2 regions of the Agromyces rhizosphaerae genome follow, and region 2 is predicted to be linked to the other one. Evidence: predicted binding sites of a transcription regulator. Region 2 holds the regulator's gene; the other holds the start of a gene.
The links. The regulator HrcA, encoded in region 2, represses chaperone genes, less so after heat shock. The targets are predictions, from matches to a motif close to TTNGCACTCGNNNNNNNCGAGTGCNAA.

Region 1: the regulator HrcA is predicted to act here: its motif matches at 6,622-6,648, upstream of groL (chaperonin GroEL).

The regions. Positions count from the first base shown of each region.
Region 1 covers NZ_BSDP01000001.1:2,520,206-2,530,992, reverse strand. Annotated here, with positions in the region: gene pucG ((S)-ureidoglycine--glyoxylate transaminase) at 1-642, opposite strand, end outside; gene QMG39_RS11905 (AtzH-like domain-containing protein) at 677-2,266, opposite strand; gene QMG39_RS11900 (acetamidase/formamidase family protein) at 2,259-3,362, opposite strand; gene QMG39_RS11895 (NAD(P)/FAD-dependent oxidoreductase) at 3,451-4,827, opposite strand; gene groL (chaperonin GroEL) at 4,956-6,578, opposite strand; gene QMG39_RS11885 (cold-shock protein) at 6,760-6,963, opposite strand; gene QMG39_RS11880 (LytR C-terminal domain-containing protein) at 7,168-7,713, opposite strand; gene QMG39_RS11875 (DUF3263 domain-containing protein) at 7,729-8,019, opposite strand; gene msrB (peptide-methionine (R)-S-oxide reductase MsrB) at 8,177-8,578, shown strand; tRNA gene QMG39_RS11865 (tRNA-Thr) at 8,595-8,670, opposite strand; gene QMG39_RS11860 (DsbA family protein) at 8,753-9,664, opposite strand; gene QMG39_RS11855 (ABC transporter ATP-binding protein) at 9,915-10,787, shown strand, end outside.
Region 2 covers NZ_BSDP01000001.1:3,484,237-3,495,023, reverse strand. Annotated here, with positions in the region: gene QMG39_RS16540 (ComEC/Rec2 family competence protein) at 1-2,511, shown strand, start outside; gene holA (DNA polymerase III subunit delta) at 2,727-3,752, shown strand; gene rpsT (30S ribosomal protein S20) at 3,898-4,158, opposite strand; gene lepA (translation elongation factor 4) at 4,340-6,187, shown strand; gene QMG39_RS16520 (DUF1990 domain-containing protein) at 6,192-6,839, shown strand; gene hemW (radical SAM family heme chaperone HemW) at 6,845-8,071, shown strand; gene QMG39_RS16510 (DUF4870 domain-containing protein) at 8,087-8,470, opposite strand; gene QMG39_RS16505 (DUF4870 domain-containing protein) at 8,570-8,974, opposite strand; gene hrcA (heat-inducible transcriptional repressor HrcA) at 9,172-10,194, shown strand; gene dnaJ (molecular chaperone DnaJ) at 10,245-10,787, shown strand, end outside.

The sequences.
Region 1 (10,787 bases), 960 kb from region 2:
CGGCGCACTGCCCGACGGGCCGCCGAGGCACTTCTGCAGCCCGGCGGTGGCGGCGTCGAGCCCCCACGCGTCCATCTCGAACTCGTTGCCGCCGAGCGACGCGGTGACGTCGGTGTAGAACAGCGCACCGTGCTCGGCGCAGATCGCGGCGAGCTCGTCGAGCGGCTGGGCCACCGTGGTCGAGGTGTCGCCGTGCACGACGGCGAGCAGCTTCGGACGCACCTCGCGCATGGCGGCCTCGATGCGCTCGGGCGCGAACACCTCGCCCCACTCGGTCTCGATCGTGTGCACGTCGGCGCCCGCGCGACCCGCGATCTCGGCGAGCAGGTGGCCGAACCGGCCGAAGATGGGCACGAGGACGCGGTCGCCCGGCTCCACGAGCGAGACGATCGCCGCCTCGATGCCGGCGCGGGAGGTGCCGTCCACGAGCAGCGTGGCCGCGTTGCGGGTGCGGAAGACGCCGCGGTACAGCTCCATGGTCTCGTTCATGTACGCCGTCATCGACGGGTCGTACTGGCCGACGAGCTGGGCCGACATGGCGCGGAGCACGCGCGGGTCGGCGTTGACCGGGCCGGGGCCCATGAGGAGCCTCGTGGGCGGATTGATCGGTGCGGCGTCGATGGGATCCTCCTGCTGAGTCAAGTGTTTCAGCAGGCAATCATACGCAACCGGTGTTTCAGTCGCGTTGCGCGAGCGCCTCGTGCCAACCGCCCGCGCGGGCGATGAGGTCGAGGTCGCCGCCGCGCGGGCCGACCACGCAGGTGCCGAGCGGGGCGCCGTCGAGCTCGAGCCCCGGGATCGACAGCGCGGGCCGGCCGGTGGCCCCGGCGACCGCGGTCATGCGCAGCGTCGCCTGACGCACCGCCTCGATGTCGGCGCCCTCGGCGTCGAACGCGGGTGCGACCGAGGCCGCCGACGGCAGCAGCAGGAGCGCCTCCCCCAGTGCCGCGTCGATCGCGGTGCGCGCCGCGGCGAGCGCGACGATCGCGGCCGCCTCCCGCTCCGGCGTCACCTCCGACGCCCACGCGAAGCGCGCGGCCACGTCGTCGGCGAGTTCGCCCGGATGCGCGGTGATCCATTCGCCGTGCGCCCGCCAGGCCTCGGCGGCCTGCGCGGTGCGGAACGCGGCGAACAGTTCGTCGAGCGCATCCGAGGCGAGCGCCGGGGCGTCGAGCTCGCGCACGTCGGCCCCCGCCGCACGCAGTGCTGCGGCGCCGTGCTCGAACACCTCGCGCACGCCGGGCCCGAGTCCGTGCAGCAGGGCGGGCGCGATCACGAGCGCCGGCTCCCCCGTGGCAGCAGCGGATGCCGCCGGCAGGCTCGCCCGGGCCGCGGCCTCCAGCGTCTCGCGGTCGCGCGTCAGCCACCCCACGGTGTCGAAGCGCGGCGCGAGCGGCAGCACGCCCTCGCGGTCGACGGCCCCGTGGGTGGTGCGGATGCCCCACAGTCCCTGGTACGACGCCGGCACCCGGATCGACCCGGCGGTGTCGGTGCCGAGCCCGAGGTCGGCCTGGCCGAGCGCCACCGCGGCGGCCGGCCCGCTCGTCGAGCCGCCCGAGATCGCGCCGGGAACGGCCGGGTTGGGCGGAGTGCCGTACGCCGGGTTGCGCCCGGCGATGCTGTACGCGAACTGGTCGGTGCGCGCGATGCCGCGGATCGACGCGCCCGCGGCCCGCAACGCCTCGACCGCGGCCGCCGACCGCGCCTCGACCGGCGCCTCGGCGAGGTAGCCGGGGATCCCGGCACCGATCGGATGCCCCGCCACGGCGAAGACGTCCTTCACCGCGACCGTGCGCCCGTCGAGGGCGCCGGACCCGCCCGCGGGCAGCAGCGGATCGCCGACCACGCGCCAGGTGCGGCGGTCGAGCGCGGGTGCGGGTGCCGTGACGTGGGCGGCCGCGATGCGCCAGCCTCCCTCGGCGCGGCGCCACAGCTGGCTGACCACGCCGCGGCCACCCGCCGCCGGGGCGTTCTCGACCACGACGTGCGCCACGCCCTCGGCCACGGGCAGCACCCGGAGCCCGCTCACCCGTCGCGACGCCGCACCGCCGCGCCGGCCCCGGAACCGGGTGATCGCGTCGCGACCGACGAGCAGCCCCGATGCATCCGCCCGCACCGTCTCGTCGCCCGGCTCGAACCAGTCGCGCAGCGCGTCGAGGTCGTCGGCCATGAGCGCGGCCTCGTAGCCCAGCGCGGCCTCGACGAGCCCCTCGGGCGCGGGGCCGCCGCCGGCGACGTGCACCGGCACGCCGCCGGACTCAGCCACGGCGCACCTCGCGGAAGTCGGAGGTGCGGATGCGCGCGTGCACGCCCTTCACGAGGTCGACGACCTGCGAGATGTCGAAGTCGGTCGCCGCGCTGAGGTACGCGAGCGCCAGGTGCGGGTCCATCCCGTACCGCGCCTCGAGCAGCGCGACCGCGCGCCGCACGCAGTCCTGCATCGCGACGTCGAGGTCCTCGTCCATGCCCGTCGGCACGAGGTACTCGCTCGTCTCGGCCAGCGGCGCGGCGACGTCGCCGAACTCGCGCACGGCGTCCTCGCGGGCGATGACGTCGAACCGGATCGTGCCGCGCAGCGATGCCTCGAGCGCCGTGAGCGCGACCTCCCCGTCGCCCTGCGCGAAGTGGGGGTCGCCGAGGTACGCGAGCGCGCCGGGCACCTGCACCGGCAGGTAGAGCGACGCGCCCTCGCTGAGCAGCTTGATGTCGATGTTGCCGCCGTGCGTGCCGGGCGGCACCGAGTGCGGGCGCTCGTCGGCGTCGACGGCGACGCCCATGATGCCGAAGAACGGCGCGAGCGGGAACCGCACGACGCGCTCGCCGCCGTCGTCCAGCGGCAGCGCGCCGAACCAGTCGCCGCCGGCGCCCTGGTCGATGGGCGCGAACACGCTCACGTTGCCCTCGCCGCGCGGGAACTCGCCGGGCAGCGCGCCGCGGCCGTGGCGGTTCGAGATGACGCCGTACGGCACCCGTGGCGTGGTGTCGAGCACGGTGAGCTTCAGCAGGTCGCCGGGGCGCGCGCCGCGCACGTGGATCGGGCCGGTCACGACGTGCGGGCCGTCGACACGGGGGTCGCGGGGGTGGTCGGATGCCGCGAGGGCGGCCGCCTCCGCCAGCACCGCGTCGGGTTCGACGCCCTGCGCCCCGAAGAACGCGACCGGGTCGCGCCCCTGGTCCTCGAGGATGCCCTCGTGGCTGACGGTGTCGACGACGACCTCGTCGCCCGGGTCGATCGTGAGCACGGGCGCGTCGGCGCGCGAGGGCAGTCTCCCCCAGTGCAGCGCCCCGACCTCGGCGGGCAGGTACGGCCGGCCGTCGCCGACGCCGTCGCCCGCCTGGAGCACTCCCCGATATCCGCCCATGCACGCGCTCCGTTCCGTCGCCGGTGCCGACGGCACCTCTGTCGGTCGAGGGTACCGGCCGCCGGGACGCGGTCGGCGCGCGGTCTGGTCAGGCGAACTCGGCCTGCAGCCGCGTGATCTGCTCCCGGCCGGGCCCGATCGCCGCCTTCAGCCGCGCGGACGCCTCGGCGACCGCGGGGTCCTCCGCCCGGTCGGGGGTGACGCGACCGGGGTTGAGCGCCGTCGAGTTCGCGAACGCCTTCAGGTCGCGCGCGCCGCTCATCGCCTGCGCGGAGACGGAGCCCTCCACCTGCATCGTCAGCCAGTCGACCGGCGAGTCCGAGTACGACGTCGGCCGGCAGATCGCGTTCTTCGCCTCGTCGTCGTCACGCGTGGCCTCGACGAAGCCGGCCATCGCCGCGCCGAGGCACGGGAAGCCCACGCGCACGACCTGCGGGCGGATCGCGTCGGGCTGCCAGATCGGCACGGCCGGCCGGTCGGGCAGGCCCGGCGCCGCGCAGTGCACGACCACCGCGTCGGGGTCCACCCGCACGTCGCCGTCGGCGAAGACGAGTCGGCCCGGCGCGGCCGCGACCAGGTGCCCGCGGCGGACGACGTTCGTGATCGTCCGCAGCAGGTCGATCTCCCACTGCCCGATCGTCGGCGTCTTCGCCATGGTGGGCAGCACGCCGCGGTCGACGCGCAGCATCACGCCCCGCTCCTCGAGGCGCAGGAAGATCTCGTCCGGCGTCGCCGCGCCGATCGCCGACTCCATGGTGTCGGCCGCCATGCCGAGGAACACGGCCGGATCGGGCTGCACGACCGCCCGGTCGAACAGCCACGCCTCGCGGGGGCGCACCCAGCAGATCGCGCCGGGGTCGACGCCCCGCTGCAGCAGCCAGACGCACGCGTCCATCGCGGTCTTGCCGCCGCCGGCGATGACGAACTGCCGGGGCGCGTGGTCCAGGCGAGCGAGGCCCCCTGCCGGGATGACGGTCGCCCGGGGCTCGACCGCGAAGGGCGGCGCCGTCTCCGACGGGATCGAGCCCTCGACGTACGTCGCATCGACCAGGCGCGCCCGGTCGGCGGAGTACTCCTCGCCGCTCACGAGCGACCGGAACCGGGTGCCCCCGGTGTACTCGCACCCGGGGAAGAACGTCACCCGCCCGCTCGCGACCATCCGCTCGAGCACCCGCCCGTAGTACGAGACGATCTCGGGCGCGGTCGCGCGCTCCTGCAGGCCCGCCTCCGGGCCGACCTGCTGCAGGCGCCCGTCGCCGAGCAGCGTCGAGGCGACCCCGTAGAGCGCGGATGCCTGGTGCAGGCGCACGAACGGATACGCCCCGAGCCAGTGCCCGCCGGGCGCGTGGCGCCGGTCGACGAGCGCGACCGTGGCGTCGGAGTGCTCGAACAGCGCGTCGAGGAAGGCCATGCCCATGGCACCCGCCCCGACGACGAGGTAGTCGGCGTCCACCGTGACGGTCATGCGACTCATGACACCAAGCGCGGGAGCCCGGCGTCAAGGGCGAGCGTGCCGGGCGGGAACGACGACGGGCGCCTCCCCGGTGGGGAGACGCCCGTCGCGTTCGCCGGCATCCGCCGGCTGGGGTGGGACTAGAAGTCCATGCCACCGGTCGGGTCGGCCGGGACGGCCGGAGCGTTCTTCTCCGGCTTGTCGGCGACGACGGCCTCGGTGGTGAGGAACAGGCCGGCGATCGACGCGGCGTTCTGCAGCGCCGAGCGGGTGACCTTGGCCGGGTCGATGATGCCCTGCGCCACGAGGTCGCCGTACTGGCCGGTCGCGGCGTTGAGGCCGTGGCCCGCGGGGAGCTCGGCGACCTTGGCGGCCACGACGCCCGGCTCGAGGCCGGCGTTCAGGGCGATCTGCTTCAGCGGGGCCTCGATCGCGACGCGCACGATGTTCGCGCCGGTCGCCTCGTCGCCCTCGAGCGCGAGGGTCTCGAAGGCCTTGGCGCCGGCCTGGATGAGGGCCACGCCACCACCGGCGACGATGCCCTCCTCGACGGCGGCCTTCGCGTTGCGGACGGCGTCCTCGATGCGGTGCTTGCGCTCCTTGAGCTCGACCTCGGTGGCCGCGCCGGCCTTGATGACGGCGACGCCGCCGGCCAGCTTGGCGAGGCGCTCCTGGAGCTTCTCGCGGTCGTAGTCGGAGTCGGTGTTCTCGATCTCCGAGCGGATCTGGGCCACGCGGCCGGCGATCTGCTCGGTGTCGCCGGCACCCTCGACGATGGTGGTCTCGTCCTTGGTGATGACGACCTTGCGGGCCTGGCCGAGCATGTCGAGCTCGACGTTCTCCAGCTTGAGGCCGACCTCCTCGGCGATGACCTGGCCACCGGTGAGGATCGCGATGTCCTGCAGCTGGGCCTTGCGGCGGTCGCCGAAGCCGGGGGCCTTGACGGCGACCGACTTGAAGATGCCGCGGATCTTGTTCACCACGAGGGTGGCGAGCGCCTCGCCGTCGACGTCCTCGGCGATGATGAGCAGCTGCTTGCCGGTCTGGATCACCTTGTCGACGATCGGCAGCAGGTCCTTGATGTTCGAGACCTTGCTGTTGACGATCAGGATGTACGGGTCCTCGAAGACCGCCTCCTGGCGCTCCGGGTCGGTGACGAAGTACGCCGACAGGTAGCCCTTGTCGAAGCGCATGCCCTCGGTCAGCTCGAGCTCGGTGCCGAAGGTGTTCGACTCCTCGACGGTGACGACGCCCTCCTTGCCGACCTTGTCGATCGCCTCGGCGATGATCTCGCCGATCTGCGGGTCGGCGGCCGAGATGGACGCGGTCGCGGCGATCTCGTCCTTGGTCTCGATCTCCTTGGCGGCCTCGAGCAGCTCGGCCGAGACGGCGTCGGTGGCCTTCTCGATGCCGCGCTTGAGGCTGATCGGGTCGGCGCCGGCGGCGACGTTGCGGAGGCCCTCGCGCACGAGCGCCTGGGCGAGCACGACGGAGGTCGTGGTGCCGTCACCCGCGACGTCGTCGGTCTTCTTGGCGACCTCCTTGACGAGCTCGGCGCCGATCTTCTCGTAGGGGTCGTCGAGCTCGATCTCCTTGGCGATCGACACGCCGTCGTTCGTGATCGTGGGGGCGCCCCACTTCTTCTCGAGCACGACGTTGCGACCGCGCGGGCCGAGGGTCACCTTGACGGCGTCGGCGAGCGTGTTGAGGCCACGCTCGAGACCGCGGCGGGCCTCCTCGTCGAAAGCAATGATCTTTGCCATGTGGTTCTCTCGTCCTTTCTCGGACGTTGGAAGATTCGATGGATTAGCACTCGAATCAGACGAGTGCCAGAACGATTCTGGCACTCGTGTCCGGAGAGTGCAAGCGAACCCGGCGCCGGAGACACGACGGCGCGCCGTCGAGATGCTCGACGGCGCGCCGGACGCTCGTGGGGCCGGAAGGTCAGACCGGGCGGACGGACTCCGCCTGCGGGCCCTTGGCCCCGGTTCCCACCTCGAAGACGACCTGCTGGCCCTCCTCGAGTACCTTGTATCCGGCCATGTCGATGGCGGAGTAGTGGACGAAGACGTCCTGCCCGCCGCCGTCGACGGTGATGAACCCGTATCCCTTTTCAGCGTTGAACCACTTGACGGTCCCGTTCGCCATGCCTTGCTCCTGATTGCCGTGGTCGTGCAGCACGTGCCTCTCGCCTGTACCGGGCCGAACGAACGTGCTGGACGAGGAACCCGCTGGTCGAGCGGGGGACTCACACGGAAGTACCGACCAAGCCAGATACTAGCCAGCGCGGGGGTGCCCGAACCGGTTCCCACAGGCTCGGATGTCGCAGAACGGCAACAATTTACGTGATGGTTACGGGGCGGTGTCCTCGACATGATCGGCACCGAGCACGGCCACCAGGTCGGCTCCCGTCGCGGCGAACTCCTCGCTGATGCGCACCTCGGAGGTGCCGATCGCCTGCGCCACTCCCCGCGCGGCACCCTCGAGCTCCTCGCGCCCGTAGTAGACCACGGTGGTCTGGATGTCGTTCTCGCTCGCGTTGGCCGTCACGCCGACCGTGAACCCCGCCTCCGCGATGACCTGCGCGGTCGCGGCGGCGAGCCCGGACTCGGTCGTGCCGTTGAGCACCGTGACCGGCACGCTCGGGTCCACCGTGGGCTCGGCGGTCACGACCGCCTCCGTGGTCTGGACGGGCACCGGCACGTCGGACGGGAAAAGACGGTCGTCGAGGGCCATGACCGCCGCGATGCCGAACCCGGCAAGCACCGCGGTCGCGAAGACCGCCCAGGCGAAACCCGCCCATGCCGAACGCCGTCGCACCGGCGCGCGGTGCGCGCCCACGCGGTGCATCGCGTCCGGGATCTCGTCGAACCGGTCTCGGGGGTACTTCTCTGCCATCGGGGTCCAGTCGGGTCAGCGGTCAGTCGCGGTGCGGCCGTACGACAGCGCACGACGCGACCTCGCCCGGGCACGCGACTCGCGCAGCCGCTGCAACCGCTTCACCAGCATGGGGTCGTGGCGCAGCGCGTCCGGGGAGTCGATCAACGCACCGAGCACCTGATAGTACCGGGCCGGGCTGAAGCCGAACGCGTCGCGGATGGCCTCCTCCTTGGCACCGGCGTGCGACCACCACTCCCGCTCGAACGCGAGCACGCGCAGGTCGCGCTCGGAGAGCCCGCCGCTCCGGTGCTCCGCCTCCGCCATGCGCGCTCCCTCCGGGTACCTGCGTCCGGCAATCCTAGGCGCGCGCCGGCCGGCCGACGCGGGAACATGCCGGGGTCCGCGCATGTTGCGTCCTGCGACACGAGCGCGCGGCGCGAGCAGCGGGCGCGCGTAGGATGACGCCGACGAAGGGAACACCATGGGCTACGAGGTCCGCAAGAGCGATGACGAGTGGCGCGAGCACCTGGGCGCCGAGCGCTACGAGGTGCTGCGGGGCGCGGGCACGGAGCGCCCGTGGACCGGCGAGCTGCTCGACGAGGAGCGCGCCGGCATCTACACGTGCGGGGCCTGCAGCGCGGAGCTCTTCCAGAGCGGCACGAAGTTCGACTCCGGCTGCGGCTGGCCGAGCTTCTACGAGTCGGTCCGGCCGGAGGCGGTCGAGCTGATCGAGGACCGCTCGCTCGGCATGGTGCGCACCGAGGTGCGCTGCGCCGGGTGCGGCTCGCACCTGGGGCACGTCTTCCCCGACGGGTTCGGCACGCCCACGGGCGACCGCTACTGCATGAACTCGATCGCGCTGGAGTTCACGCCGGAGGACTGACGGCTCGACCGTCCACTGGAGCCGGCTGCGGGACTCGAACCCGCAACCTACGCTTTACAAGAGCGTTGCGCTACCGATTGCGCCAAGCCGGCCTGGCCCTCGCGGGCCTTCGGTCATGATACGGCAGGGGCCCGGCGCGAACGCCGGGCCCCTGCCGCATCACTCAGCCGACGATCACTCGTCGTCGGGCTCGGGGGTCGGCGTCGCGGTCGCCTCGGTGTACGTGTCGGCCGTCGCCTGGAGCACGAACGACGCGAACTCGGCCGGGTCGGTCAGCGAGCCGGTGTACTGCTTGCCGTTGACCACGACGGTCGGGGTGCCGCGCTGCTGGGTCTCGATGTCGGAGTTCGGGATGGGCTCGGACAGGAACCGGTTCGTGGCGTCCTGCACCCAGCCCTTGAACTCGGTGTCGTCGATGCACTGCTCGATGCTCGACAGCGAGCTCGCGCCGGCCTCCGCGGCGAGCGCCTTGAGCTCGTCGTTGCTGAGGCCGGTGGTGCCCTCCTCGGGCTGGTTGGCGAACAGCAGCGCGTTGAAGTCGTAGAACTGCTCGGGGGACGCGTCGGCCACGCAGCCGGCGGCGTTCGCCGCGCGCAGGGAGTACTGCGAGCCGGCCGAGCGGTTGGTGAGGATCGCGACCGGGTGGATCTCGATCGTCGCCGCACCCGACTCCACCATGGTGCGGATCTGGTCGCCGTTGGTCGTCTCGAACTGACCGCAGAAGGGGCAGAGGTAGTCGACGTACGTCACGATGTTGGCGATCGTGCCGCTCTCGTCCTGCACGGTCGCGGTGGGCGCCTCGTCGGGCTCCAGGGCCGTGGTCTCGACCGGCACCATGCCGACGTCGTAGACGATGCCGTCGCTGGCCATGTTGCGCGGCCCGGGGCCCTCGGGCTGGATGTTCTGCCAGATCAGGGTGCCGATCAGGGCGACGATCGCGACGACCGCGACGATGACGCCGCCCTGGATGAGGAACTTGTTCCGACGCTCGCGCCGACGCTGCTCCTCACGCAGCTGCCGGGCCTTCTCGCGAGCCGCCTCGCGCCGTTCGTTCTTGGTGGGTCGGTCCGATCCGCCGTAGGTCATCGATTGGTCTCCGTATGCTGTGGGCGCGCAGGATCCCTGCGAACGCAAGAACCGATCGTAGGGCCGCACGCTGGGAATCGTCCAAACACGCCCGGCGACCGGTGGATACGAGCATTCCTCGGCATCGAGGTTCGCATCACGGTCCCGGCATGGCATACTGGGGCGCGTGTCGATGCCACTGGCGGCGTCGACGCATTCCATTCACAACGGATCGTCCGGCACGTACCTGCCGGTGAAGGAGCAAAGAACGATGGCGTCTGTCACTTTCGACCAGGCAACCCGCCTCTACCCCGGCGGAACCCGCCCCGCAGTCGACAAGCTGGACCTGGAGGTGGCAGACGGCGAGTTCCTCGTCCTCGTCGGCCCGTCCGGTTGCGGCAAGTCCACCTCCCTCCGCATGCTCGCGGGTCTCGAGGAGGTCAACGAGGGCAACATCTTCATCGGCGACCGCAACGTCACGGACGTGCCGCCGAAGGACCGCGACATCGCGATGGTCTTCCAGAACTACGCGCTGTACCCGCACATGACCGTCGCCGAGAACATGGGCTTCGCCCTGAAGATCGCCGGCGTCGGCAAGGACGAGCGCGCCGCCCGCGTGCTCGAGGCGGCCAAGCTGCTCGACCTCGAGCCGTACCTCAACCGCAAGCCGAAGGCGCTCTCGGGCGGCCAGCGCCAGCGCGTCGCCATGGGCCGCGCGATCGTCCGCCAGCCGCAGGTGTTCCTCATGGACGAGCCGCTGTCGAACCTCGACGCGAAGCTCCGCGTCCAGACGCGCACCCAGATCGCCTCGCTGCAGCGCCGCCTCGGCGTCACCACGGTCTACGTCACGCACGACCAGACCGAGGCGCTCACCATGGGCGACCGCATCGCGGTGCTGAAGGACGGCATCCTCCAGCAGGTCGGCACCCCGCGCGACCTCTACGAGAAGCCCAGCAACGTGTTCGTCGCCGGCTTCATCGGCTCCCCCGCGATGAACCTCTTCCACGCCGACGTCGCGGACGGCGGCGTGCTCTTCGGCTCGGCCGTCGTGCCCGTCGAGCGCGAGGTCATCTCCGAGGCCAGCGGCCCGACCGTCACCGTGGGCGTGCGCCCCGAGGACATCGTGGTCTCGACCACGCAGGGC
Region 2 (10,787 bases):
GACCTGCGGCTCGCGCTGCCGGCGGTCGCGGGATGGATCGCCGCAGTCGTGCTCGCGGGCGTGCCGGGTGCCGCGTGGTGGGCAGCGGCCATCGGCTGGGTGCTTGCGGGAGCATTGCTGCTCGCAGCCGTGCTCCGCGGTCGCTCGGGCCGAGCGAGTGGTGCGATCGCGGCGACCGCGGTCGGAGCCGCCGTGGTCGGGCTCGTCGCGGCATCGATCGCGATCGCCGACGCTCGCCGCTCGGCGCCGCTCGACGCCGCGCCCGGTTCGACCTGGCAGGTGCGCGTCGATGGTCGGGCCGGCTCCGCATTCCCGACCTTCGACGGAGAGGCGCAGGTGCGGTTCTCGGCAACGGTCGTGGCGGTGCATCCGGCCGACGGCGCCCCGATCACCGGCCTCGCCGTTCCCGTGCGCGTGACCGCGCCCGCGGCGGAGCCGAAGCCCGTGTTCGGCGCGCACGTGCGGATCGCGGTCGCCTCGGCCCGACCCGCGGAGGCGGGCGATCGTGCCGTGCTGCTCGTGCGCGCCGCGAGCGCGCCGGAGGTCGTGCACCTCCCGGCGTGGTCCGCATGGGCGGGGGAGCTCGGCGCGAACTTCGCCGCTGCCGCCGCCGCGACGCTTCCGGGCGACGGGGGTGCGCTCGTGCCCGGACTCGCCGTCGGCGACACCACGGCGGTCGGCGACGACCTCGACGCGGCCATGAAGGCGAGCTCGCTGAGCCACCTCACGGCCGTGTCCGGGGCGAACTGCGCGATCGTGACGGCCGCGGGCCTCGCGGCGGCCTCGCTCGCGGGACTCGGCCGGCGCACTCGGCTGGTCGTCGCGGGCACGGCACTGCTGGCGTTCGTCGCGCTCGTCACCCCGGAGGCGAGCGTCGTGCGCGCTGCCACCATGGCCGCCGTCGTGCTGGTCGCCCTCGCGCTCGGTCGCGGGGGAGGCGGCGTGCCCGCGCTCGCCTCGGCAGTGGTCGGGCTGCTCACGATCGACCCCTGGTACGCGCGCGATGCGGGCTTCGCGCTCTCGGTGCTCGCCACCGCCGGGCTGCTGCTGCTCGCGCCGCCGATCGCGCAGCGGCTCCGGCGCGTGATGCCCGTGCCGCTCGCGGAGGCGCTCGCACTCTCGGTCGCCGCCCAGCTCGCGTGCCAGCCGGTGCTCACGCTGCTCGAGCCCGCCGTGCCCGTGTTCGGCGTCGCGGCGAACCTCCTCGCCGCGCCCGCGGCCCCCGTCGCGACGGTCGTGGGCCTGCTCGCGTGCCTCGTGCTGCCGGTGCTGCCCGGGGTCGCGCACGCGCTGCTGTGGGTCGCGTGGCTGCCCGCCGCCTGGATCGCGGCGCTCGCGCGCGCGACCGCCGTGCTGCCCGGTGCGACCGCCGCCGTGCCGCCCGGAGCGCTCGGGGTGGTGCTCGTCACCGTCGGCGTGCTGGCGATCGTGCTCGCGTGGCTCGTCGCCCGTCGACGGGTGCGCACGGCGGCTGCCGCGATGCTCGTGGTGCTCGTCGGCGCGTGGGCGGGCTGGGGCTGGGCCGCCGATGGCTTGCGCACCGCGAACCGACCTGCCGACTGGGTGCTGGCCGCGTGCGACGTCGGTCAGGGCGACGCCGTGCTCGTGCGCGCGGGCGGCGCGATCATGCTGGTCGACACCGGGCCCGACCGACAGGCACTGAGCGGATGCCTCGGGGCGCTGCGCATCGACCACGTCGACGTGCTCGTGCTCTCGCACTTCGACGCCGACCACGTCGGCGCGACCGAGGCTCTGGCCGGGCGGGTCGGGCTCGTCGTCGTCGCCGAAGCCGACGACCCGCGCGAGGCGGCCGCACTCGCGCCGCTGGGCGGCACCGAGGTCGAGCGCGTCTCGGTCGGCGACGCAGGTTCCGTCGGTGGCATCCGCTGGAGCGTGCGGTGGCCGCGCGCGGGCGCGGCCGGCGGCAACGACGCGAGCGTCGCGCTGCTGGTCGACGCCGGTGGCCTGCGCACGGCGTTCCTCGGCGACCTCGGCGAGCACGCCCAGCGCGCGATGGCGTCGGGCGGGCTGCCGCGGGTCGACGTCGTGAAGGTCGCGCACCACGGTTCGGCCGACCAGTTCGACGGCGTGTACGAGCGACTCGGCGCTCGCGTGGGACTCGTCTGCGTGGGTGCGGACAACGGCTACGGGCATCCGACCGACCGCGCCCTCGACGTCGTGCGCGCCGGGGGTGGCCTGCCCGTGCGCACCGACGAGTCGGGCCTGGTGCTCGTGGCGCAGCACGACGACGGGCCGCGGGTCTGGGTCGAGCGCGGCGCGCGAGACGACGCTGCCGCGCGTGCTGGGCCGCCCGGCAGGGTCGCGGATAGACTCGGCCCTGACCCGCACGGCGGGCCGCGAGTGGGCAGTGCGTTTCGACAGGACTGGAGCCGCCGATGGCCGAGACAACCCCGACGCCCCGTCCGCCCGCCGGGATGTCGGTCTGGTACTTCGTCGGCTCGGCGTTCGCGTTCGTCGCGGCCGCCTTCCTCGTCGGGTCGAACTTCGTGATCGGCGTGATCGCGATCGCCCTCGGGGGCCTGCTCATGGTGGTCGGCGGCATCCGGTTCCGCATGGAGCGCATGCCGCGACGCGAGCCCTGAGCGGGCCGGGCGCGGACCGACCGGGACGCACACGGTCGGACGCGTCGGGCCGGCTCGTGCGTGGGCGGTCGCCGGTAGACTCGGCGCCGACCCGAACGGCGGGTCGCGACGAGGAGGAATCGCGTGGCCCGCACCGCCCGACCGGCACGAACCGCCAAGGCGAAGGTCGCGATTCCGCAGCTCGACTGGCACGAGATGCGCCCCGCGCCCGTCGTGCTCGTGACCGGGCCCGAGAGCTTCCTCGCCGACCGGGCCATGCGCCGGCTCCGCGACGACCTCCGGGCCGCCGACGCGTCGCTCGAGGTGACCGACGTCGACGCCGCATCCGCCAGTCGAGGCGAACTGCTCACGCTCGCGAGCCCGTCGCTGTTCGGCGAGCCGCGGCTCATCCGGGTCGAGGCGGTCGAGAAGTGCAGCGACGACTTCCTCGCCGACGCGCTCGAGTACCTCGAGGCGCCCGCCGACGACACGACCCTCGTGCTGCGGCACGGCGGCGGCGCCAGGGCGCGGAAGCTGCTCGAGGCGATCCGCGGCGGCACAGGCGGCGGCATCGAGATCGTCTGCGCCGAGATCAAGCGCGACTCCGACCGCTACGAGTTCGCCGCGCTGGAGTTCCGCGCCGAGAAGCGGCACGCGACCCCCGGCGCGGTGCGCGCGATCGTCTCCGCGTTCGCCGACGACCTCGCCGAGCTCGCGGCCGCCTGCCGCCAGCTCATGGCCGACGAGACCGGGGAGATCACCGAGCAGACCGTCGCGCGCTATTACGGCGGGCGCGTCGAGACGACGGCGTTCGTCGTGGCCGACCAGGCGATCGCCGGGCGCCACGGCGAGGCGCTGCGCGCGCTGCGCCAGGCGTTGCAGTCGGGCGCCGACCCGGTGCCCATGGTCGCGGCCGTCGCAGTGAAGCTCCGCACCATGGCGAAGGTCTCGGGCACGCGCGGCAGCTCCGGCCAGCTCGCCAAGGAGCTCGGCCTCGCGCCGTGGCAGGTCGACCGCGCCAGGCGCGACCTGTCCGGCTGGGACGACGCGGGCCTCGGCGTCGCGATCCAGGCGCTGGCGACGGCCGACGCGAACGTGAAGGGCGCCGGCCGCGACCCGGTGTTCGCGCTCGAGCAGCTCGTCGGCGTCATCGCGCGGCGAGGTCGCTGACGGGGCATCCGCTCAGGCTCGCCGGGGCATCCGCTCGCCCCTGCCGCCGACGGCAGGGAAGAACCCCGCAGGCAGGTCCCCGACAGACGCGAAACGGGGCCCCACCGTGCGGTGGAGCCCCGTCTCGAGAGCGTTGCGGCGCGACTTACAGCGCGGCGGCCTGCTTCGCGATGGCCGACTTGCGGTTCGCGGCCTGGTTCTTGTGGATGACGCCCTTGCCGGCAGCCTTGTCGAGCTTGCGGTTGGCGACGCGCACGGCCTCGACGGCCTTGTCCTTGTCGCCCGAGGCGATGGCCTCGCGGGCCTGGCGGACGGCGGTCTTCACCGAGCTCTTGACGGCCTTGTTGCGCTCGTGCGCCTTCTGGTTGGTCTTGTTGCGCTTGATCTGCGACTTGATGTTTGCCACGGAGGGTTCGCTTTCGTTGATTCGATCGGATGGAGCCGTTCGGTGGGAGGGCACCTCGCGGCGATTCGTGCGGGGTGGGACCCACACGCAAGCCAACAGGCAACGATACCAGTACCGCCTGCGAGACGCCAATGCCGGACGCGTGTCGGCGTGCCGCTCCAGCATGGGAGAATCGAGCACGATGTCCCCTCGAGCCGTACACCCTCCGACGCCTGCTGCCACCGATCCGGCGCGCATCCGCAACTTCTGCATCATCGCGCACATCGACCACGGCAAGTCGACCCTCGCCGACCGCATGCTGCAGATCACCGGCGTCGTCAGCGACCGCGACATGCGCGCGCAGTACCTCGACCGCATGGACATCGAGCGCGAGCGCGGCATCACCATCAAGAGCCAGGCCGTGCGCATGCCGTGGGAGGTCGACGGCGACGCGTACGCGCTGAACATGATCGACACCCCGGGGCACGTCGACTTCACCTACGAGGTCTCCCGCTCGCTCGCCGCGTGCGAGGGCGCGATCCTGCTGGTCGACGCCGCGCAGGGCATCGAGGCGCAGACGCTCGCGAACCTCTACCTCGCGCTCGAGAACGACCTCACGATCATCCCGGTGCTGAACAAGATCGACCTGCCCGCGGCCGAGCCCGACAAGTACGCGCGCGAGCTCGCCGACCTCATCGGCGGCTCGCCCGACGACGTGCTGCGCGTCTCGGGAAAGACCGGCGAGGGCGTCGAGGAGTTGCTCGACCGCGTCGTCGAGCTCATGCCGGCCCCGGTGGGCGACGCCGACGCGCCCGCCCGCGCGATGATCTTCGACTCGGTCTACGACGCCTACCGCGGCGTCGTCACCTACATCCGCATGATCGACGGGCGGCTCTCGCCGCGAGAGCGCATCCAGATGATGTCGACCAAGGCGACCCACGAACTGCTCGAGATCGGCGTGAGCGCCCCCGAGCCGAAGCCGTCCAAGGGCCTCGGCGTCGGCGAGGTCGGCTACCTCATCACGGGCGTGAAGGACGTGCGCCAGTCGCGCGTCGGCGACACCGTGACCACGTCCGTCAAGCCGGCATCCGAGCCCCTGCCCGGCTACACCGACCCGAAGCCCATGGTGTTCTCGGGGCTGTACCCCCTCGACGGCAGCGACTACCCCGAGCTGCGCGAGGCCCTCGACAAGCTGAAGCTCTCGGATGCCGCGCTGGTGTACGAGCCCGAGACCTCAGTCGCACTGGGCTTCGGGTTCCGCTGCGGGTTCCTCGGGCTCCTCCACCTCGAGATCATCTCCGAGCGCCTGCGCCGCGAGTTCGGCCTCGACCTCATCGCGACCGCCCCGTCGGTGGTCTACGAGGTCACCACCGAGGACGGCCGCAACATGGAGGTCACGAACCCGAGCGAGTTCCCGACCGGCGTGAAGGTCGCCGAGGTGCGCGAGCCCGTCGTGCGCGCCGCGATCCTCGCGCCGAAGGACTACGTCGGCACGATCATGGAGCTCTGCCAGAGCCGCCGCGGCAACCTGCTCGGCATGGAATACCTCGGCGAGGACCGCGTCGAACTGCGCTACAGCATGCCGCTCGGCGAGATCGTGTTCGACTTCTTCGACCAGCTGAAGTCGAAGACCGCCGGCTACGCGAGCCTCGACTACGAGCCCATGGGCGACCAGGCGGCCGACCTCGTGAAGGTCGACATCCTGCTGCAGGGCGACCAGGTTGACGCGTTCAGCGCCATCGTGCACCGCGACAAGGCGTACGCGTACGGCACCCTGATGACCGGGCGTCTGCGTGAGCTCATCCCGCGGCAGCAGTTCGAGGTGCCGATCCAGGCGGCCATCGGCGCGCGCATCATCGCCCGCGAGAACATCCGCGCGATCCGCAAGGACGTGCTCGCCAAGTGCTACGGCGGCGACATCACCCGCAAGCGCAAGCTCCTCGAGAAGCAGAAGGAGGGCAAGAAGCGCATGAAGATGGTCGGCCGCGTGGAGGTGCCCCAGGAGGCGTTCATCGCCGCGCTCTCGGGCGAGACCGAGCAGAAGAAGTAGGCGGATGCGACGGCAGAGCTTCACCGAGCAGTCGGTCGACTACGGGGCGATCGGGGCCACGACCGACCCCGACCTCATGCGCTACCCGCCCGAGGGGTTCAAGCCCGCCCAGCACACGATCAAGCTCGGCAGCGGCCAGGACCGCTTCGACCGGTCGGTCGAGGCGCTCATGACGTGGGGAATCCAGCGAGGTGCGCACCTGCAGGTGAGCGACGTGCAGGAGGGCACGGGCGAGCAGTACCTCGGCATCGTCTACGACGACGAGGGCGTTCCGCTCGAGCAGCAGCCCGGCGACCGGGGTGAGCGGCACTTCGCCGCCGACGGCACCCCGTATGTCGCCGCGGGCATGACCGCCACCATCGCCCGGCGTCGCGGCCTGCCCAGGTTCCGCGCGCAGATGCTCGTCGTCTACGTCGTCGACGAGCCCGATCGCGTCGGGTTCGCGTACGGCACGGTCTCGGGTGCCCCGATGAGCGGCGAGGAGTCGTTCGTGATCGAGCACCGCGAGGACGACACCGTGTGGCTCACGATCCGCGCGTTCCACCGGCCTGCCGGCACCTGGAGCCGCATCTTCGCCGGCGTGGTCAAGAGCCAGCGCAAGCAGATCGTGCGCGAGGAACTCGTGGCGCTGCACCCCGTCGGGGCGGTCTAGCCGGCGTGGCCGGCCCGCTGCCGGTCGGCGAACCGGCACCCGACGACGGGCTGCTCCCCGGCTCCGCGGCCGAGGGCGCGGCCGATCGCGCGTTCGGCGTGTACGTGCACGTGCCGTTCTGCCGCGTGCGCTGCGGCTACTGCGACTTCAACACGTACACCGCGGAGGAGCTCCGGGGCGTGCGTCGCACGGACTACGCCGGCCAGGCGATCGAGGAGATCGAGGCATCCGCTCGTGTGCTCGAGGTGTCGGGGGTGCCGTCACGCGAGACCGCGACCGTGTTCTTCGGCGGCGGCACGCCGACCATGCTCCCTGCCGACGACCTCGTGGCGATGCTCGACGCCGTGCGCCGCACGCACGGGCTCGCCCCAGGCGCCGAGATCACGACCGAGGCGAACCCCGACTCGGTCGACGCCGCCTACCTCGCCAAGCTGCGCGAGGGCGGATTCACGCGCGTGTCCTTCGGCATGCAGTCGGCCGTGCCGCACGTGCTCGCGACCCTCGAGCGCACGCACGACCCGGCGAACGTGCCGCGCGTGGTGCGCTGGGCGCGCGAGGCCCGGCTCGACGTCAGCCTCGACCTCATCTACGGCACGCCGGGGGAGTCGCTCGGCGACTGGGAGCGCAGCCTCGAGACGGTGATCGCCGAGGCGCCCGACCACGTGAGCGCCTACGCGCTCATCGTCGAGGAGGGCACGAAGCTCGCCCGGCAGATCCGCCGCGGCGAGGTGGGCACCGTCTCGGACGACCTGCAGGCCGACATGTACGAGCTGGCCGAGGAGCGACTGTCGGCCGCGGGGTACTCCTGGTACGAGGTGAGCAACTGGGCTGACGATGCCGCGCACCGCTCGCGCCACAACCTCGGCTACTGGCGCGGCGACGACTGGTGGGGCGTGGGCCCCGGTGCGCACAGCCACGTCGGCGGCGTGCGCTGGTGGAACGTGAAGCACCCGGCCGCCTACGCCCAGCGCATCGCGAGCGGGGTCTCGCCGGCCGCGGGGCGCGAGGTGCTCGACGCCGGCGCGCGCGAGACCGAGCGGGTGCTGCTGCGATCGCGGATCGCCGAGGGCATCCCGGTCGCGACCCTCACCGTGGACGGCCGTCGCGAGGTCGCCGGCCTCATCGCCGACGGCCTCGTGGACGCGAAAGCCGCCCTCGCGGGCGAGCTGGTGCTCACCGTGCGAGGGCGGCTTCTTGCGGATGCCGTCGTGCGCCGGATCACCGACGCCTGAGGCCGCGAGGCCCGCTCAGCTGACGAACTTGATCGACAGCGGGTAGGTGTAGGGCTGGCCCTTGTTCGCCGCGACGGCCGCGATGATGCTGAAGACGAGGATCAGCACGTACACGGCGATGACGATCAGGATTCCGACGACCACGATGATCAGGATGGAGCCGATGATCGCCGCGATCGTCATGGTGATCTGGAAGTTCAGCGCGGTCGCGGTGTGGTCGCGCACGAACTGGCCCTTGTCGCGCAGCACGAGGTAGCCGACCAGGGCGGGGATGAAGCCGAAGAAGATGCCGCCGATGTGGATCAGCGTCGCCCAGAGCCGCTGGTCAGCGGGGCTCAGGGCCGCGCCGGTGCCGGCTGCGGGCTCCTCGGGCGGAGGCGGAGGGGTGGACTCGGACATGCATGCTCCTCTGCGGTACTCGGACGGGTGGCTCAATGCTGGCACAGCGCCGCGCCGGGCGACAGGGTGTCGCGTCGGCGCGGCGCGGCGCGGTTCAGCTCACTTGATGAGGCGGATGGCGAAGGGGTAGCGGTAGTGGTTGCCGTCCTTGACCTGGAGGAACGCGATGATCGAGAAGATCACGCTGACGACCCACGGCGCGTAGTTGAAGATCGCGAGCGGGGAGAGCAGGCCCCACGAGACGGTGATGAGGATCGTGGTGAGGATCCAGAGGGCGATGGATGCGCCGACCATCGTGATCTGGAAGTTCAGCGCCTCCTTGGCCTCGGTGTTCGTGAACGCGCCGCGGTCCTTGAAGATCAGCCAGATGATCAGCGAGGGCAGGAAGCCGAGGATGCCGCCGAGGTGTGCGAACGACGCCCACTGGGTGTCCTCGGACTGGGAGAGGGGCGCGGGCTGCGACGGCTCGGCGCTCGGGTCGGCGGGCTGCTGCTGGTCGGTCATGCGGAGGTGCCTTTCGGTTCGGGAGTGGCTCGAGCAGGGATACGTCGGCAGCACGGCCTCGGGCCGGTGGGGGATGCCTCAGATCACGCTAGCGGCGCCCGGTACCGCGCGGCAATGCCCTCCACAGGGCGTCCCGGGGTAGTATTGGCACTCGACTTGACGGAGTGCTAAGGCGAGTGGATCGGGAGGACGCGCGGATGGTCTCGGATCGCAGCCTCGCCGTGCTGCGGGCGATCGTGCAGGACTACGTGTCCAGTCGTGAGCCGGTCGGTTCCAAGTCCATCGTCGAGCGGCACTCGTTCGGCGTGTCGGCCGCGACGATCCGCAACGACATGGCGCTGCTCGAGGAGGAGGAGCTGATCGCGGCCCCGCACACCTCCTCGGGCCGCATCCCCACCGACAAGGGGTACCGCCTGTTCGTCGACCGGCTCGGCGAGTTCCGACCGCTGAACCAGGCCCAGCGCCACGCCATCGAGACGTTCCTCGGCGAGGCGGGCGACCTCGACGAGCTGCTCGCGCGCACGGTGCGCCTGCTCGCGCAGCTCACCAACCAGCTCGCCGTCGTGCAGTACCCGTCGTTCGGCGGCGCGAAGGTGCGGCACGTGGAGCTCGTGCCGTTGGGCGGCACCCGGGTGCTCTGCGTGCTCATCACCGACGCCGGCCACGTGGAGCAGCGCGTGGTCGACGCCGAGCAGGAGATCGAGGAGACGGACCTCGCCGATGCGCGCGCCCGGCTCAACGTCGCCGTCGGCGGCATGCCGCTGGGCGAGGCGGCCGACCGTCTGGCCGGCATCGACGACCCGGGCGATCCCGCGCTCGCACGCCTCGTGCGCACGGTCGCCGGCACCTTCGCCGAGCAGGCGCGGGCGCAGCGCCACGACCGGCTCGTGGTGGCGGGCGCGGCGAACCTCGTGCGCACCGAGCAGGACTTCGCGGGCAGCATCCTCGACGTCATCGAGGCGATCGAGGAGCAGGTCGTGCTGCTGAAGCTCTTCGGCGAGATGGCCGGCGACCCGCACGGGGTCGCGGTGTCGATCGGGCGCGAGAACGCCCCGTTCGGGCTCGGCGAGACCTCCGTGGTCGCGAGCGACTTCACCGCGCCGGGCCGCGAGATCTCCCGGCTCGGCGTGCTCGGCCCCACCCGCATGGACTACTCGAGCAACATGGCGGCGGTCCGCGCCGTCGCGCGGTACGTGACGCGCATGCTCGGGAACGACTGAACGGCACCGGCCAGCCCGGCTGCCGCGACCGACGAAAGGAGCCACCCTCGGTGGCAGATCACTACGAAGTCCTGGGCGTCTCGCGCGACGCGAGCCGCGAGGAGATCAAGAAGGCCTACCGGCGACTCGCCCGCGAGCTGCACCCGGACGTGAACCCCGGTGCCGACGCGTCGGAGCGGTTCAAGGAGGTCACGCACGCCTACGACGTGCTGAGCGACCCCAAGCAGCGCCAGCAGTACGACATGGGCGGACAGCAGGGCTTCGGCGGACAGCAGGGCTTCGGCGGCTTCGGCGACATCTTCGAGACGTTCTTCGGCGGCGGCGGGCAGACCCGCGGGCCGCGGTCACGCCGCGAGCGCGGACAGGACGCGCTGCTGCGCGTGGAGGTCGACCTCGACGAGGTCGTGTTCGGCACCCACCGCGACATCGAGGTCGACACGGCCGTGGTGTGCGACACGTGCAGGGGCAGTTGCTGCCAGCCCGGCACCGCCCCCGTGACCTGCGACATCTGCCACGGCACGGGCAGCGTGCAGCGCTCGGTGCGTTCGCTGCTCGGCAACGTCATGACCTCGAGCCCGTGCGGCACGTGCCGC